2 regions of the Desulfofundulus thermocisternus DSM 10259 genome follow, and region 1 is predicted to be linked to the other one. Evidence: predicted binding sites of a transcription regulator. Region 1 holds the regulator's gene; the other holds the start of a gene.

What was found. Region 1 encodes HrcA, which represses chaperone genes, less so after heat shock. Its sites were predicted from a motif close to TGTTAGCACTCNNNNNNNNNGAGTGCTAACA; they were not measured.
Region 2: a site for HrcA is predicted at 7,214-7,244, ahead of groES (co-chaperone GroES). Genes of this name have one in related genera too.

The regions. Positions count from the first base shown of each region.
Region 1 is NZ_JMLG01000001.1:244,010-253,515, forward strand. It holds gene dnaK (molecular chaperone DnaK) at 1-1,283, opposite strand, end outside; gene grpE (nucleotide exchange factor GrpE) at 1,335-2,000, opposite strand; gene BR83_RS0101320 (TCP-1/cpn60 chaperonin family protein) at 2,021-3,589, opposite strand; gene hrcA (heat-inducible transcriptional repressor HrcA) at 3,604-4,650, opposite strand; gene hemW (radical SAM family heme chaperone HemW) at 4,734-5,876, opposite strand; gene lepA (translation elongation factor 4) at 5,898-7,700, opposite strand; gene BR83_RS17055 (hypothetical protein) at 7,783-7,986, opposite strand; gene BR83_RS0101350 (tRNA (adenine-N1)-methyltransferase) at 8,230-9,009, shown strand; gene spoIIP (stage II sporulation protein P) at 9,019-9,506, opposite strand, start outside.
Region 2 is NZ_JMLG01000007.1:31,920-41,425, forward strand. It holds gene BR83_RS16935 (CopG family antitoxin) at 1-9, opposite strand, end outside; tRNA gene BR83_RS0107640 (tRNA-Arg) at 626-703, opposite strand; gene BR83_RS0107645 (L-lactate dehydrogenase) at 772-1,719, opposite strand; gene BR83_RS15335 (energy-coupling factor ABC transporter ATP-binding protein) at 1,775-2,665, opposite strand; gene cbiQ (cobalt ECF transporter T component CbiQ) at 2,662-3,444, opposite strand; gene BR83_RS15340 (energy-coupling factor ABC transporter substrate-binding protein) at 3,431-3,769, opposite strand; gene BR83_RS0107665 (energy-coupling factor ABC transporter permease) at 3,766-4,515, opposite strand; cobalamin riboswitch at 4,885-5,107, opposite strand; gene groL (chaperonin GroEL) at 5,206-6,825, opposite strand; gene groES (co-chaperone GroES) at 6,885-7,175, opposite strand; gene BR83_RS0107685 (MogA/MoaB family molybdenum cofactor biosynthesis protein) at 7,524-8,015, opposite strand; gene fdhD (formate dehydrogenase accessory sulfurtransferase FdhD) at 8,125-8,916, shown strand; gene BR83_RS0107695 (hypothetical protein) at 8,913-9,107, opposite strand; gene BR83_RS0107700 (4Fe-4S binding protein) at 9,194-9,487, opposite strand.

The DNA.
Region 1 (9,506 bases):
AACCGACCCAGGGTCTTGTTGTCAGCGGCCATGGGGCGTTCACCCTGGAGCACATGGATTTCCACCGTAGTCTGCCCGTCAGCAGCGGTGGTAAAAATCTGGCTTTTGGAAGTGGGAATAGTGGTATTCCGTTCAATGATCTTGGTAAACACACCCCCCAGGGTCTCAATACCCAGGGAAAGTGGTGTCACGTCCAGGAGCAAAACGTCTTTAACCTCGCCGGCCAGCACTGCTGCCTGGATGGCTGCCCCGATGGCCACGCACTCATCCGGGTTAATTCCTTTATATGGCTCTTTGCCCAGGAACTTGCGTATGGCCTCCTGAACAGCCGGAATACGGGTGGAACCCCCTACCAGAATTACCTTGTGGATATCCTTAGGTTCCAGCCCCGCATCGGCCAGGGCCTGCCGCGTTGGGCCCATGGTCATTTCCACCAGGTCGGCGGTTAACTCCTCAAATTTGGCCCGGGTGAGGGTTACATCCAGATGCTTGGGGCCGCTGGCATCGGCAGAAATAAAGGGGAGGTTGATGTTGGTCGTGGTAACACTGCTCAGCTCTATCTTGGCCTTTTCTGCAGCTTCCTTCAACCGCTGCATGGCCATGCGGTCATTGCGCAGGTCAATGCCTGTCTCTTTCTTAAACTGCTCTATGAGCCAGTCCATTATCCTCTGGTCGAAGTCATCACCGCCCAAGCGGTTGTTACCGCTGGTGGCCTTGACCTCAAAAACGCCGTCCCCCAGCTCCAGTATGGATACGTCGAAGGTACCTCCACCCAGGTCGAATACCAGGATGGTCTGATCCTCTTCCTTATCCAAACCGTAGGCCAGGGAAGCGGCGGTAGGTTCGTTGATTATGCGCAGGACTTCCAGGCCGGCAATTCTACCGGCATCCTTGGTAGCCTGCCGCTGGGAATCGGTAAAATAAGCAGGTACGGTGATAACTGCCTTTTCCACCTTTTCCCCCAGATAGGCCTCGGCATCGGCTTTTAATTTCTGTAAAATCATGGCCGAGATTTCCTCGGGAGTGTATTCCTTATCGTCAATTTTTACCCGGTAGTTGGTACCCATATGCCGCTTAATAGACCTGATAGTACGTTCCGGGTTGCTCACCGCCTGGCGCTTGGCCAGCTGGCCGACCAGGCGTTCACCCGTTTTGGTAAAGCCCACCACAGAGGGAGTTATGCGCTCCCCCTCCGCATTGGGAATAACTATTACCTCGCCACCTTCCATAACGGCCATACAGGAGTTGGTTGTTCCAAGGTCAATACCTATAACTTTCCCCATTTATCACGACCTCCTTAACAGATACTGCTGGTCTGTTTGTTCCCGTTATCCTCATTGGTTGTTTTCCTGTTTTGATACCGCGCGGGCTACCTTGACCAGGGCCGGCCGCAACAGCCGGTCCTTAAAATAATAGCCCCGGCGCAATTCCTCGATTACCGTATTGTCCGGGTAAGAATCGGTCTCTTCCTGCATGATTGCTTCATGCCTGGCAGGATCAAAGGGTTCATTTACAGCCGGAACCGGAGAAAGCCCCTCCCTAGTGAGTACATCCATGAGCTGGCGGTAAATCATCTCCACCCCCGCCACCACCTGGGCCGGATCATCCTCTTTAGCTGCCAGTGCCCGCTCAAAGTTATCCACGACGGGCAAAAGCTCGGCTACCAGGGACTGCGAGGCATACTTAAACCATTCCTCCCGCTCCCTGTTCATGCGGCGCCGGTAGTTTTCAAAGTCGGCCTGCATCCTTGCCAGCCTCTGAAAGTAATCCTGGGCCAGGGCTGTCTGCTCGGCCAGGCGCCGCTCCAGTTCCTGTACATCCACCTCTTCCTGCCCCTGTTCTCCCGCTGTCTCCTCCCCTTCTGTTTCCGGCAAATCAACCTGGCCAGGAGAAGAACCCTGAACCGCACTGCCGGGCTCATCGGCAGCACCGGGAGAACCGGCTTCATTATTATGTTCTGTATTTTCAGCCTCTCCCTGAGGGATTTTTTTCTCTTCCATCTCCGCACACCTCACAAGCCTTATATATCCGTCGCCTGCCTGAGACCTGCCTCTTTGTCCTCCCGCTTCTTGATAATGGTATCTATCCGCAAAATAGCTTCGGCAATTTCCCCCGCTGCTTTAAAGGCATAAGTCTTCACCAGGACGGGATCCACCACACCCAGTTCATACATATCCGCCACCTGGCCCGTATCGCAATCCACGGCCAGGGCCTCATTTCCCGTCTCTACCTGGGCAGCCATGACATCGCCAACCTTTTCCAGCGGGTTAAAGCCGGCATTGGCCACAATCTGGGCCAGCGGGCGTTTCAGAGCTTCTATGACGCAGTCCACTCCGTAGGCCGTCATGCCGCGCATGGAGGCCCGGGTTTTCTCCACCTCCCTGGCTACGGCCAGCTCAATGGCCCCACCGCCGGGAACAACTCCTCCCCTCACGGCAGCCTGGACGGCGGAGGCCGCATCCCTGGCAATGCGCTCCCTTTCCCCCACCACTTCCGCAGTGGCGGCACCTACCAGAACCGTAGCCATGGGCCTGCCGCCACCTTCCTGGATCCAGACCTGCTCCAGCTTTTCATCATGAAAAACCCGGCGGCAACGGCCGAGATAGTGTTTAATCTGCTCCAGATCCTTTTTCAGGCCGGTACGTTTGATCATCCGGGCCCCGGTGTGTTCAGCCACCCGGCGAAGTTCCTTGTTGGCCACCCTCTGCACAACCATAATCCCGGCATCGGTAAGCATTTCTTCAGCCAGATCATGAACGCCCCGGTCAACCAGCACCAGGCCCACCTTAAGGTCAATAATCTTTTGTATGTTATCCCGAAACTGGTTCTGCAATTCCATATACCTGGCAAAACCGGCTTCGGTAGCCAGAGCTTCCTCCTCGATCTCCTCCGGCTCCAGGGCATCATCGATAACCAGCACCTGCGCATCTGCGAGTTCGCGGGGCATCTGGCGGTTCATGGGTTCCTTATCCACAATTACGCCCATAAAAACCTGGTTATCTGCCCCTTCCTGAGCCATCACCGTATCCGCAAAGCGAAAAGAACGGTCCAGAAGCTTTTCCCGCCCGATCATCCTGGCCGCCTGTACCACCAGATCGGCAATATCCTCATGCCCTCTCCCGGCCACCAGGGCAACTTGATAAATTAAAGGATCGTTCAAATCTTCCACCGGCCGGGCCTTTTGCTTCATGATTTCCAGGCCGCGTTTAACTCCTGCCCGGATACCTTCAATAACCCGGGCCACAGGCACCCCCCGGGCCACCTGCTCCACCCCGGTGCCGACCATGGCCCCGGCCATGACGGTAGCGGTAGTGGTGCCATCACCAATTTCCTCCTGCTGGGCCCTGGCAACGTTGATCACCATCCGGGCCGCCGGATGGTTGGCCTCCATCATGGTAAGGATGGTAACACCGTCATTGGTGATGACTACTTCCCCAAATTTATCCACCAGCATGGTATCCAGGCCCTTTGGACCCAGGGTGCCCTCTACGGCGGAAGCAATGGCCCGAACGGCATTGGCATTGGTGACCAGGGCCGCCATTCGCTCATCCACTTCCGCACCCGTGCTGGCCTGCTGTTTGAGACTCAAAACCCTGTTCCTCCTTATTTATCCCAACCACCCAGGAGATTTTCCAGGGCGCGGGACAGGTTTTTGGTTAAATGCTCCACCACGGTGACCACCCTGGCATAATCCATGCGGGTTGGCCCGAGAACACCTATGGTCCCAACCGGCTTCCCTTTCAGGCGGTAGGTGGCCACCACCATACTGCAATTGCTCATCTGCCGGCAGCGAATTTCCCGCCCGATGCGCACGGTAACGCCTTCCCTGCCCACATCATCTGCCAGCAAATTGCACAGGAGGCTTTCCTGTTCCAGCAGGCTGAGCAGGGTTTTTACTTTCTCCACATTACGGAACTCGGGCTGGTTTAAGATATTGAGAATCCCACCGAGATATATTCTTTCCTCCGGCAGCCTGGTCAGACTATCCTGTAAAAGCTCCATGACCATTTCTATAATCTTCCTGTGCTTAATCAGCTCCAGGTAAATTTCTTTGACCAGAGTAAGCTTTATGCTATCCATGGTACGGCCCTGGAGTTTGGCATTGAGTACCGTGGAGATGGTCTCAAGGTCCTCGGCGGTTATCCCGCGGGGAATTTCCATAATCCGGTGGTGTACGATACCGCTATCCATGATCGCCACCAGCATGGCCTGTTCGGAACCCAGTTGAACCAGGCGGATATATTTAAATCTGCTGGTACCGATTTTGGGCGGCATTACCATGGCAGCATACTGGGTTAACTGGGATAGCAACTGACCTGTCCGCTGGATTACCTCTCCCACATCACGGACTTTTTGATGGTAGCTTTCCCGGATCAGTCCTTCTTCCTCGGGGGTTAGCTCCTGCCGTTTCATTAAATAATCCACGTAATACCTGTAGCCCAGCTCTGAAGGGATCCGGCCGGCAGAGGTATGGGGTTGTTCGATATAACCCATATCCTCAAGATCAGCCATCTCATTACGAATGGTAGCCGGGCTGATCCCCAAACGGTACTTCCGGGCAATTGTGCGTGAACCCACCGGTTCAGCGGTAGCAATGTAATCGGTGATAATGGCCAGAAGGATATCCTGCTTGCGGGCATCCATTCTCACCCTTAACACCCCCTTTGTTAGCACTCGATCGCATTGAGTGCTAAACCCTGTTAAGTTTAACATAGCACCCGGCTGAACATTTGTCAAGGCAGCACAAATTCCTGGAAAACCAGGTTGGCCAGGGGTAAGCCCCGCGGAGTTAACCTCAAATGCCCGGAACAAACTTCCAGGAGTCCCGCTTCCTTTAACTTCTGGATTTGATCCCCAAATACCTCTTCAATATTTTTCCCAAAACGGGCTCTAAATTTTTCCAGGTCCAGCCCCTCCCTGAGGCGAAGAGCTAAAAACACTGTTTCCGACATCATTAGGGGAAGGGATAATTTCTCGCGGCCGGCCACCGGCAATTTTCCTGAGGAAAGAGTCGCCCGGTATTCCTCCAGGGAAGAGGTATTGTAAAAGCGCTCCCCCCGCAGGCAGGAATGGGCTGCCGGGCCCAGGCCGAGATATGGTTCATACTGCCAGTAGGATAGATTATGCCGGCAACGGTAACCGGGACGGGCAAAATTGGAGATCTCATAATGCTCGTAACCCCGGGCCGTAAGAAAATTTATCACCTCCCGGTACATGGCCAGTTCCGTTTCCTCGTCACAGCAGGGGATACTGCCACTGGCCACCGCCCGGGCCAGGGGTGTTCCTTCTTCAAGCTGCAGCGCATAGGCCGAAATGTGCTCGGGCTCCAGGATAAGTATTTCTTCCAGGCACTTTCTCCAATCCGCCAGGCTCTGACCGGGAAGGGCAAAAATGAGATCCAGGTTGAGATTGCCAAAACCGGCCCGGCGGGCCAGCCTTACCGCCTCCACAGCCTGGGAAAAACTATGGACCCGCCCCAGCAACTTCAAAAGGTGTTCCGAACACGCCTGCACCCCGAGGGAAAGGCGGTTGACCCCGGCCGCATACAGGGCTTTTAATCCGGACAGGTCCACTGTTCCGGGGTTGGCTTCCACAGTTACCTCCACCCCGGAAGACCAGTGGAAATAACGGCGGCAGCCTTCCAGTATGGCCACCAGCTCCCCCTGCGGCAGGCAGGTGGGTGTACCGCCACCGATGAAAATGGTTTTGAGAACCCTCTCCTGCGGCGACAGGTGTTCATGATAAAGGGCCATTTCCCGTAAAAGAGCGACCCGGTACCGGCGGGCGGCTTCCGGGTCATAAACATAGGAAACAAAATCACAGTAATGGCATTTACGCAGGCAAAAGGGAACATGAATATACAGGCTGATGGCCACAGGCTCACTCCCCGGGTTACTTCATTTATCTTCTATGCTCAACACAGCCATAAAGGCCTCTTGAGGAATTTCCACGCTGCCTACCTGTTTCATTCGTTTTTTGCCTTCCTTTTGTTTTTCCAGGAGCTTGCGCTTACGGGTAACGTCACCGCCGTAACATTTAGCCAGCACATCCTTGCGCCTGGCCTTGATGGTCTCACGGGCAATTACACGGCTACCGATGGCTGCCTGAACGGGTACATCAAACAACTGCCGGGGAATCAAGCTGCGCAGCTTTTCAACCAGCTGCCGTCCACGGTGATAGGCCTTGTCCCGGTGAACAATACAGGTCAGCGCATCCACCGGCTCACCATTGATCAAGATATCCAGCTTTACCAGATCGCTTTCCCTGTAACCCGCCAGTTCATAATCCAGGGAAGCATAACCCCGGGTACGGGATTTCAGCTGGTCAAAAAAATCAAATATAATCTCGGCCAGGGGCAGGTCGTAGACGAGCATGACCCGGTTTTCCCCCAGGTACTCCATGGTTTTAAAAGTACCCCGGCGTTCCTGGGCCAGGTCCATTACCGGTCCCACATACTCTTTAGGCACCATGATGGTGGCAGTAACAAATGGTTCCTCCATCCGGGCCAACTTCCCCGCTGGCGGAATTCTGGTCGGGTTGTCGATGTAAAGCTCTTCCCCCGAAGTGGTAACAACTCTGTAGACCACGTTGGGTGCGGTGGTAATTAAATTCAGGCCGTATTCCCGCTCCAGCCGCTCCTGGATAATTTCCATGTGCAGCAATCCCAGGAAACCGCAGCGAAAACCAAAACCCAGGGCCTCGGAGGTTTCCGGCTCATAAACCAGGGAGGCATCGTTCAACTTCAACTTTTCCAGGGCGTCCCGCAGAGCACCGTAGTCCACCGCATCCACGGGATAAAGGCCGCAATAAACCATGGGCGTTACCTTACGGTAACCGGGCAAGGGCTTTTCCGCCGGACGGGCAGCATCGGTGATGGTGTCGCCCACCCGGGTATCCCTTACATTTTTTATGCCCGCGGCCACATATCCCACCTGACCTGCGTCCAGCCGTCCCGTGGGAGTCATGGCTGGCCTGAAGATGCCTACCTCGCTGACCTCAAATTCCTTTCCGGTGGACATCATCTTTATGTGCATACCCTCTTCCAGGCGACCATCTACCACACGCACATAGGCAATAACCCCCTTGTAGGGGTCATAATGGGAATCAAAAATAAGAGCTTTTAAAGGAGCAGCGGGATTACCCCTGGGAGGTGGGATACGCTGCACAATGGCCTCCAAAAGCTCCTTTACTCCGGTTCCAAACTTGGCTGAAACCAAAATGGCCCCGGAAGCATCCAGCCCGATCACATCTTCGATTTCCTGTTTCACTCGCTCGGGATCAGCCGCAGGCAGGTCAATTTTATTAATCACCGGGATAATTTCCAGATCGTTTTCGATGGCCAGGTACACGTTGGCCAGGGTTTGGGCCTCGATTCCCTGGGCCGCATCCACCACCAGCAGCGCTCCCTCGCAGGCCGCCAGGCTGCGGGAAACTTCATAACTAAAGTCCACATGCCCGGGAGTATCGATTAAGTTCAACTGGTATTCAATCCCGTCTTCGGCCCGGTAAGACAGCCGCACTGCCTGCAGCTTAATGGTAATGCCCCTCTCCCGCTCCAGATCCATCTGGTCCAGAACCTGGTCGGTCATCTCCCGCGGGCTGAGAGCTCCCGTGTATTCTAAAAGCCTGTCGGCCAGGGTGGACTTACCGTGATCAATGTGGGCAATGATGCAAAAATTACGGATGCGTTCTCTCCCCATGCCCGCAATCACCATCCTCAAATCTCTCAGAGACTTATTATAACATCAATCACCGGAGGTGAAAAGAATTCTTATTCCGGACTTACCACTTGAAGTCCGAAGAATACCGGGCAACCAGTTCTACCAGCTCCTGCAGGTGATCACCAAATGCCCTGGCCAGTTGCTCCAGCCGGAGGGGATCCGGGGGTAGAAGAAACTGGTTATACCCTGCCAGCACCACCTCCAGGCCGGAAACCACCAGACCCAGGAAAATTCCCAAAACAATAACCGTCCTCCACCAGCTCATACTCCTGATCTCACTCCCTGTGTTCCATTATTGAGCATTTAATTTACTTTTTATACAGGGAAGGTTGCCGGCCAACCAGGTTTGTGGGGAAAGCTGGCAGGGTTTTCTAAATCCGGCAGAACGGTCGGTAAGGAAGAAGACCTTTTCTGCAGGTATTATAATGGTAAAATATAATGTAAATGCTTAAAGAGGAAATACGGGCCTTTAAGCTAGAAAGAGATATCTGCTGGAAGGAGTGTTACCATGCCGCTTGCAGAAGGAGAACTGGTTGTCTTTGCCGACGAACGTTTTCAATTATTACAGCGCCTTACCCCGGGGAAACGCCTGAATACCTACTGGGGTTACATTGATCATGATGAAGTTCTGGGCCTGGAACCGGGCAGTATGGTCAGGACTTCCGGAGGGAAAAAACTCTACGTATTTTACCCAACTGTTTCCAATTACATACTAAAAATGCCGCGCAAGAGCGGCATCATATACCCCAAAGACCTGGGTATCATCATGGTCTGGACGGATATAGGGCCTGGAGATCGGGTGCTTCTGGGAGGGGTCGGAAGCGGAGCGCTGCTGATAGCAGTGTTAAGGCAGGTGGGAGCGACCGGCAAAGTGGTAGCTTATGATCTCCGCCAGGACATGCTTGACTGTGCCACGGAAAACATAAAAACATATTTCGGCACCGTACCCTCCCATCTCGAACTCAAGCTGGGGGATATTTACGAAGCTACCGGGGAAACGGGCTATGACCGGCTACTCCTGGACGTGCCGGAACCGTGGAAGGCAGTCAGGATTGCGGACAGCGCCCTGATTCCCGGCGGCATTTTGTGTTCCTACCTGCCTTCCATTGTTCAGGCCCGTACCCTTACCACCGTCCTGCAAAAATCAGGTTCTTTTGGTTTAATTGAGACCCTGGAAGTAATGCTCCGGCAATGGCACGTGGAAGGCCGTGCGGTCAGGCCCCAGCATCGCATGGTAGGCCACACCGGATTTCTCACCTTCGCACGCAAGCTGAGCGGCGGGGAGTAAGTAGCCCTATTACTGCTCACCCGGTTGAGCAGCCCCGTTTCTCGCCAGCTTTTGTACCTCTTCTCCCAAAACTTCGGCAAACAACCGGGCCGAGGCCACTGCCTCCGCAGTGGTGTTGTTGGTACTCCCAATTTCCACCAGCAGCGCCCGGGGATGAAGAAACTGGTTATATCGCCCCTCTTTAACCCGTACCCCCTGGCACAAGCCGGGGTATTTTTTATTCAGGGCTGCAGCCAGTTGCCTGGCAAACTGTTCATTCTGCCGCCAGCCGGGGAAGGGCGCCCTGGCGTCGGAACCGACGACAAACAGGATGGGCGCCACTTCCTTTCCCTGAACCCTTACCAGGCAGTCCCGGCGGGGCTTTCCGGCATCCCGGTGTATATCCAGGAGCACTTCCAGCTGGGGCTCTTCCTGCAGCACTTCCCGCACCGTTTTTTCGGATTCCATATATGATAAGTTATACTTCTGGTCGTGAATTTTTTTTATGTGCAGGGTCG
Region 2 (9,506 bases), on a different contig from region 1:
CTTCCGCATACAATCACTCTCCTTTCGTAATTTTGGTCCGGGGTCACCCCCTTAAAGACAAAACCCCCGCCAGCCGCCCTTTCGCGGGTACGGCCAGCGGGGTTTTCTGCCGGGCAGGGCCGTCCCTTCCGACCACTACCCCACCTTTTTCGTGCAACCGGGGCGGTTTTTGGCCCAACCCACCCCCTGTTTTGACCAAACCGGGCCTGTTTTTGGGCCAACCGGGACCGGTTTTAACTCAACCATGCCCGGTCTCCGGCCCGGCCGTTTTCACCACGACCGCCGCCCCTGCCTGCCCGTTCCGGTGTCCGTTTTGCCCTGTCCGCTGCTCTTTTTCGGCCCACCCCGGCCCCAAAGACAAAAGACCCGCCCACGGCTCCCAAAAGGCCGCGGGCGGGACTCTTGCCCCTCTGCACTCAATCTTACGCCCGATTTCTCCCTAAAGCTCCCTAAATCTCCGTTTTTGTTTGTCTGAATTTTTGTCTGACACACCAGGTTTTTCCTTCCGGCAACCCCAGGAAACATGCGGGTTTTAGGGGAACCCTACGAAGCCGCCCCCGGCCCTCCCCCGGAAAATTTAAAAACCCGCAAGCCCTTGATTTAACTGGGCCTGCGGGTTTTATCCTGGTGCGCCTGGCAGGAATCGAACCTGCGCAAGACCCGGCTCCGGAGGCCGGCGCTCTATCCTCTGAGCTACAGGCGCATATAAATAACTGCACAAGATATTATACCAAAACCTCAAAAAAAAGCAATAGTAAATTTCTTGGAGCTTCAGGGCAAATCCAGCTGCGCAATAATCGACTGCAGGGTCCGGGCAGAGTGGTGCAGGGCTTCTTCCTCCCGGGCAGCCAGGGGCACGGCCAGCACCCGGGCCCGGCCCTTCCGGTTGACAATGGAAGGAAGGCTGAGACAAACACCGGCGATCCCGTATTCGCCATCCACCAGGCCCGATACCGTGAGGATGGAATTTTCGTCCCGCAAGATGCTCTCGCAGATCCGTTTTACCGCCAGGCCAATGGCATAATAAGTGGCCCCCTTGCGTGCGATGACCTCGTAAGCCGCTTCTCGCACCCGGCGGCTGATTTCCTCCGGATCCAGGCAGGGAACACCGCGCCAGCAGCAGAACTCCTGCACCGGCATACCGGCAATATTGGCCAGGCTCCAGAGGGGCACCTCCGTATCACCGTGCTCGCCCACCACATAGGCGTGAATATTCCTGGGCTCCACCTGGCAGTACTGGCTGAGCAGATAGCGGAACCGGGAACTGTCCAGAACTGTACCGGAACCGATGACCTGCGCCGGAGGCAGGTGGGTCAAGCGCAGTGCCGCGTAGGTGAGGATATCCACCGGGTTGCTAACCATCAGCAGGATGCCGTCATCCTTCAACGGCATGAGGTGTTCAAGGACATCTTTGAGGACAGCAAAATTTCGCTGCACCAGATCCAGCCGTGTCTCGCCGGGTTTCTGGTTGGCCCCGGCGCAAAAGATAACAATATCGGCATCACGGCAGTCCTTATATTCGCCGGCGTAAATGCGGATGGGCTTGATAAACGAAGCGCCGTGGGCCAGATCCATGGCCTCCCCTTCAGCCCGTTCCCGGTTGATATCCACCAGCACCAGCTCACTGACCAGGCCGCTGATCATCACCGCGTAAGCGGTGGCGGAACCAACAGCACCTACCCCCACCACGGCTATTTTACGCTTGTCATCTACAGGCATTTTTCCCCCTCCCCCCTTTATTTTCCCCTCCCTTTTAAAAAATTACTAAAAAAAATTACCCCCGGGGAAAGAGATACACCACAGCCGGTTTTCCCGGAACGTTATTTCCCTTTACCTCCTGGAGGTAATTAAAAAGCTGCTCTTTGGTCCGGGGGAGGGGTAAACCTTCGGGCAGCCATCCCTTGCGGCTCAGCTGTTCAAAAACCTCCACCAGCCAGGGACGGGACAGATCACTCTGCCGCAAAAGCTGTTCGTTACAAAATACTTCACCGGGCAGCCCTTCTCCCACAACGGTACCGCAGCTCATCACATAGACATAGTCAGCCCATGAGTAGGCCAGGTCCACATCATGGGTGGCCAGGACCACTGTAGCACCCTGCCGGTTGATCCGGTCGAAAAGTTCCATTACCTGGCCGGCATGCAGCGGGTCCAGGCCGGCCGTGGGTTCATCACAGATCAACACCTGCGGTTCCATGGCCAGGACACCGGCAAGACAAACCCGTTTCTTCTGGCCGTAACTCAGCAGGTGGGTGGGCTTATCCTTCAGGCCGGTAATCTCCGTGGCCTCCATAGCCGCTTCCACCCGGCGTAACACTTCCTCCCGGGACAAACCCAGGTTCAGCGGGCCAAAAGCAATCTCCTGGACCACACTGGCCGAAAAAAGCTGCATATCGGGGTCCTGAAAAACGATCCCCACGTTCCTGCGCAGCTCCATCAATGAGCGATGATCATAGCGCACCGGCCGTCCGTTAAACAGCACCTGCCCCCTCCCGGGACGCAGTATACCATTGAAATGCAAGAAAATAGTAGTTTTACCGGCCCCGTTGGAGCCCAGCACAGCTATTTTTTTTCCTCTTTCAATGGCCATTGTAGCTCCCCGCAGGGCAGCCGTTCCATCGGAATAGGTAAAATGAACATCCCGGGCTTCCAGTATATTTTCCTTCAAACAGGCCACCTCCAGGTCACCAGGACCAGAACCAGCAGGGTTAAATCCACCAGGGCAATCAGGACCAGGTTCTTTGCGGAAACCGGGCGGGGTTCCTCCCACATCCTTATCTCCCCTGTATAGCCCCTGGCCAGCAGGGCGGTATAAAGGGCCCGGGAACGGTGGTATGACCGGGCAAATAAGTTGGCCACCAGCTGGGCCATTGAGCGGAAAGAAACCCTGATGCCGGCATAACCGCAGCGGGAACCCTGGGAAACATACATCATCCCGGCCGTTTCCATGATTACGAAGATAAAACGGTAGATCAGACCCATCATCTCCACCAGCAGGGCGGGCACCCTCAGCCGGTGCAGGATGGAGATAATCTCCACCATGGGGGTAGTCAGGGATAAAAAGTACAGGCAGGATACCGCCCCCAGGGACTTGGTAAAAATCAGGGCTGCTTGATTTAAAGCGGGCCCGGTCACTCCCAGGGTAACCCCTCCGATAACAAGCCCGTAAACAGCGGGATCGGCCCCCCGGGAGATGGTCAGGGTAACGGCCAGCAGGCCGGCCACCAGGAAACCCAGGGGAAGGAACAGCAGCCGGAAGTAAAAGCGAGCCGGTACGCGGGCAACCATGATTACTGCTGCCGCCGCCAGGCAGGTAACCAGCAGTGGTACCAGGATGGTTGATGCTGCCAGACAGATACCCATGGTCAGGATGGCAAAGGCAAATTTTTCACCGGGGTGCACATGGCGCAGGCTGCTGGTATAAGCATACTGGTCAATCCTGAACAACGGCATCCCTCTCTTTTATCGTTCCCCGCCGGCGTTCCTGCCCGGTACCCTGTTCCCTGCGGCCCCGGTAGAATCCGATGAAATAGCCGATAAATCCGGCGCCCAGCGCTGCCTGCAGGGCAAAAAGCAGGCTTTCAATTTCCCCGCTGGGCGGCTCCCATACGGATTCGAACCAGGGCTGGTAATCCGGCTGCAGTTCTCCAATTACCTCTTCGGCCTGCTCATCGGCCCCTCCAAATTCAGCATTTTTATTTACCAGGAGAGGAAAAACAGCCAGAGCCAGAACAACCAGAATCAACAGCAGGTTCTTTAAACCGGCTTTCATCTCCACACCCCCCGGGATAAAACTCGCAACTGTTCCAGTTCCTGGCGGTTATGGGCCAGCAGAAAGTTAAAAACAATAATGGTCAGGATCCCCTCGCTGACAGCCAGCGGCACCTGGGTTATGGCAAAGATGCCCATAAACTTGACCATGGCTGCCATTACTCCCCCGTCAGGGGCGGGAAAAGCCAGGGCCAGCTGTACGGAGGTGGTAACATAGGTCAGGAGATCGCCCAAAAAGGCGGCCAGAAACACCGACAGCCAGCGGGGTAAAGACAGCCTCTCCCCCAACCGGTATATGGCACAGGCCACCAGCGGGCCGACCACCGCCATGGAAAAGGTGTTGGCCCCCAGCGTGGTCAGGCCCCCATGGGCCAGCAGGACCGCCTGAAAGAGCAGCACAATGAAGCCAAGAACACACATTACCCAGGGACCAAAAAGTATGGCTCCCAGACCCACTCCGGTGGGGTGAGAACAGCTGCCGGTAACGGAAGGAAGTTTCAACGCTGAAAGCACAAAAGCAAAGGCACCGGCCAGCCCCAGGAGCATTTTTACCCCCGGATCGACCTTTACGGCCCTCTGGATGGACAGCAGGCCGGCAATGAAGAAAGGCAGGGTCAGGACATACCAGAACAGGCTCCATTTTAAGGGAAGAAATCCCTCCATTATGTGCATAGCCCAGGCATTTTGCTGGGGAAAGCAGAGGAGCAGGAGAAGGGCAAATATAAGGGTACATGTCCGCTCTTTCATCAGCATCCCTCCCGTAGCAAGGTAACCGTTTAACAGGCGTCCAACCGGTACATGAAAACCCCCGGATCACTTCCGGGGGTTACAAACACAAAAAGGACATGCTGCACCGCTCCCCCGGTTCAGGATAGAGGAGTGGAATAGGCATGCCCCTGGCTGCCCACGGATCATGGCCCCTCCAAGTCACCTAATTGAAGAGGCTCTCCGGGCAGTGGACTGGTAACCCTTTAAGCTTTATCCCTCGGGATAAAGCACCTATTCCCGGTATATAAATGGAAAATTAATAGGAAAATTAATAACCCCTGCTAGTCCGGGTGCAGGGGTGAAAACGCCGTCTTTAACTCTTTCACCTCCCCATGGACCGTAGGTACAAACGGTGAAATGGAACGGGCAGGTTTCCTGGCTCATGGATCATCGCTTTAACCACGCCTTCCCAACCGGACACCCACCAGCAACTGCTAACCGGTCACTGCAAGTGCCCGACCAGTGGCATTGTGTGGCCAGCTCCCCATTCACAGTGGCGGCACCGCGTCAGATTTGCACTGACTTCCCTCTATCCCTTGAAAAAGGGAGCACCCGTTCAATTATTCAATTGCCTAAATTATAACACAACAGGTATATGCTGTCCAGAAGGATGCTGGAAAAATGAAATGGCCCTGCCTTTCAAGGCAGGACCGCTTATTTTCCCGGTTATTACATGGGAGGCATTCCGCCGCCCATACCGGTGTCTTTCTCTTTCTCCGGCTTCTCCGCCACCAGGGTTTCGGTAGTCAGGATCATGGCGGCAATGGAGGCAGCGTTCTGCAGGGCGGAACGGGTTACCTTGGCCGGGTCCACAATACCGGCTTCGATCATATTCACATACTCGCCGGTCAGAGCGTTGAAGCCCATGCCATCGGGAAGGGCCTTGACCTTCTCCACCACCACAGAGCCTTCCGCACCGGCATTGTTGGCAATCTGCCGCAGCGGTTCTTCCAGAGCCCGGCGCACAATGTCCACCCCGGTCTTCTCGTCCAGGCTGCTGGTTTCAATGTTATCCAGGGCCTTAATAGCCGCCACGTAAGCCACACCACCGCCGGAAACAATACCTTCTTCCACGGCGGCCCGGGTGGCGTTCAGGGCGTCCTCAATGCGCAGCTTCTTCTCTTTCATTTCAGTTTCCGTAGCCGCACCAACCTGGATGACCGCTACGCCGCCCGCCAGCTTGGCCAGGCGCTCCTGCAGTTTCTCCCGGTCAAAGTCGGAGGTTGTTTCTTCAATTTGCTTCTTAATGGAAGCAATGCGGGCGTTGATCTTGTCCTGGGAGCCGGCACCGCCGACAATAATGGTCTCTTCCTTCTTCACCCGGACCTTGGAAGCCCGGCCCAGCATGTCGATAGTAGCCTTGTCCAGCTTGAGGCCCAGCTCCTCGCTGATTACGGTACCGCCGGTGAGGATGGCGATATCCTCCAGCATGGCCTTGCGCCGGTCACCGAAACCGGGGGCTTTGACGGCCACACAGGACAGGGTACCGCGCAGCTTGTTCAGCACCAGGGTGGCCAGGGCCTCACCTTCCACATCCTCGGCAATAATCAGCAGCGGCTTGCCCGCCTGCACGATCCTTTCCAGGATGGGCAGCAGATCGGCCACGGCGCTGATCTTCCGGTCAGTAATGAGGATGTAGGGATCGTTGAGGATAGCCTCCATTTTCTCGGTATCGGTAACCATGTATGGGGATATGTAACCCCGGTCGAAATTCATCCCTTCCACCACTTCCAGGGTGGTGCCGATACCCTTGGATTCCTCGACGGTAATTACTCCGTCCTTGCCCACCTTTTCCATGGCTTCAGAGATCAATTCGCCGATGGACGGATCGTTGGCCGATATGGAAGCTACCTGAGCGATGGCCGCCTTGCTTTCCACAGGTTTAGCAGCAGCCTTGATGGCCTCCACGGCTTTTTCCACCGCTTTTTCAATGCCCCGCTTGATAATCATCGGGTTGGCTCCGGCAGCCACGTTCTTCAAGCCTTCCCGGACAATGGCCTGGGCCAGCACGGTAGCGGTGGTGGTACCATCGCCGGCCACGTCGTTGGTCTTGGTGGCCACTTCTTTAACCAGCTGGGCGCCCATATTTTCAAAGGGATCGGTTAATTCAATTTCCCGGGCGATGGTCACACCGTCATTGGTGATCATGGGAGAACCAAACTTTTTCTCCAGCACCACGTTACGGCCTTTTGGTCCCAGGGTAACCCGTACCGCTTCGGCCAGGGCATTAACGCCCCTCTCCAGGGCACGGCGTGCTTCTTCCCGGAAAATAATCTCTTTACCAGCCAATTTCCTCGACCTCCTCAGATATCAGATGTTTAATTATGTCTCCTTACACCAGCAAAAACCTACTTTTCAATAACCCCAAGGATGTCGGCTTCCCGCATGATCAGGTATTCTTCGTCATCTATCTTGACCTCATTACCGGCATATTTGGAGAACAGGACCCTGTCCCCCACCTTGAGGTCAACAGGTACACGGGTGCCATTATCCAGCAGGCGACCGGGACCTACCGCTATTACTTCCCCTTCCTGGGGCTTCTCCTTGGCGGTTTCAGGCAGCACAATGCCTCCCTTGGTCTTCTCCTCGCTGGGCAGCGGCTTGACAACCACCCGTTCACCCAATGGCCTGATTTTCACCTAAAACCCCTCCTTAGAATAGAGTTTGTTTTCTTTATTGTTAGCACTCATTTAAACTGAGTGCTAATACCCAAGTACTATAATATAAAGGGGGAATGATTAAAAGCAACTTTTCTCCATGGACCTAATCCCCCTTTAAAACCTTTTAAAGGAAATTACCCGACTTTATCTCTCATTTTCTCCCTCCGATAAGCTATTATCGCAAATTCCTGTCCAAACATTTCTTGACCTTTCTAGAAACATTTTCCCCATAAGAAAAATGGTTTATACATGCAAAATTAATTAAGCATACCAGCCCGTTTTTAAGGAAGATGTGTACCGGCCGCAGGTTTTTACCGCGGCAACCCCTTAATCTGCCCCGCACTCACCGCCCCTGCCGGTAAGTATTTCCAGGCCATGGGAAAGTGCCGGCAGAATTACTTCCAGGCATTCCCTCACCGCCCGGGCACTGCCCGGCAGGTTGATGATGAGCGTTTGGTGCCTGATGCCCGCTGCAGCCCGGCTGAGCATGGCCCGGGGTGTTTTTTTGAGACTTTCCAGCCGCATTACCTCAGGAATACCCGGCACTTCCCGCTGAATAACCGCCCGGGTTGCCTCGGGGGTGTTGTCCCGCGGGGCGAAGCCCGTACCGCCGGTGGTCAGGATGAGGTCCAGCTTCTCCTGGTCGACCATTTTGATGAGCGTTTCTTTCAGGACATCCAGATCATCGGGCACAATATAGTAAGATACCACTTCCCCCCCGATACCGGCTACCATCTCGCGAATCACCCCGGCACTTCTATCCTCCCTTTCACCCCGGGAACCTTTATCACTGGCTGTTAGAATACCAACCCGCCACATGGACATCACCTCCAGTATAATCAGAACAGGATAACCACATCTTATTCAGTTGAAGCATTAAACCGGTTAAAGATAAAATAGTGGTAATGAGCTGCAGGAGGTTAAACCAATGGCCATATCCGAAACCACTACCGTTACCGTAAAAAAAGTGATCGGCGGCCGTGTGACAACCGTTGAAGATGAAGTGGCCCGGGAAGTTCCGGTCACTATCTTTTTAAACGACGAAGAACTGGTTACCCTGGTCTGTTCCCCCGGCCACCTGGAAGAACTGGCAGTGGGCTTTCTGTGCTCCGAAGGCATCCTTCAAGAGCGCGCGGACTTGAAAGAAGTTTTTATCCGCCCTGAAGAAGGCTTGATCTGGGTGGAAACTACCCGGCCCGTCCCCGCCCGCCGGCAATTTTTAAAGCGCTACATTACCACCTGCTGCGGCCGGGGACGTTCCACCTTTTATTTTGTCAATGATGCCCGGGGCATATCACCGGTAACCTCGTCCCTGGCCGTCAGGAGCGATACAATCCTTGAATTCAGCCGGGAACTGGAAAAAATGGCCGCCCTGTTTCAAACCACCGGCGGCACCCACAGCGCGGCCCTTTATTCCGCAAACCAGCGCCTGCTGTTTTATGAAGACATCGGCCGTCATAACGCCGTGGATAAAATCTTCGGCCGCGCTTTTCTGGATGGAATGGCATTAAGGGATAAACTTCTGGTCTTCAGCGGCCGCGTTTCCTCGGAAATCCTGATCAAGGTGGCCCGCATGGGCATCCCTGTAATTGTGGCCAGGGGGGCACCTACCGGCCTGGCCCTGGAAATGGCCCGGGAAACCGGCGTTACCGTTGTAGGATTTGCCAGGAAAGGCAGGATGAATATTTACACCTGCCCGGAACGAATTCTTTTCCCTTAAAAGCAACCCAGTTCACAGGCTTTGATTTTGATTCCCAGGGCATCACAGGCCGCGCCCACGACCCTTACCGGCACGTTCAGCTCCCCGGCCAGCCTGCGGGCTTCAGTACAGGTCAGCCGGCCGTCAACTGCAGCCTGCCTGACGGCTTCCAGAACCCGTGGCTCAACAGTTAAACTTTGCTTTTCTTTCAACTTTTATCCCTCCCTTGCTACCTTCTAAAAGGGCATTAAAAACCAGGCCATGTTACGGCCTGGTCTTAATATATCATATATTACCGCTAAGCGGGAACAATGGCTCCCAGCTTGCACCGGGCCAGGCATTCACCGCAACGGATACACAGGGCCTGGTCAATGGAATGGGGCTCTTTTTTGTTGCCCGAAATGGCACCCGTTTCGCAGGCTTTGGTGCACATCTGGCAGCCCTTACATTTTGCCGGGTCCACCTTCAGGGCGGGAATCTCGACCCCGGCAGCCGCGGCCACCTCTTTCACTCTGGCTCCCGGTGGTATGACAAGCTGCACGCCGTTTAAAGTAATAACCACTTCTTTTTGTTGCTTTCTGGCTTCGGCCATCCTCCCCATCTCCCATGTA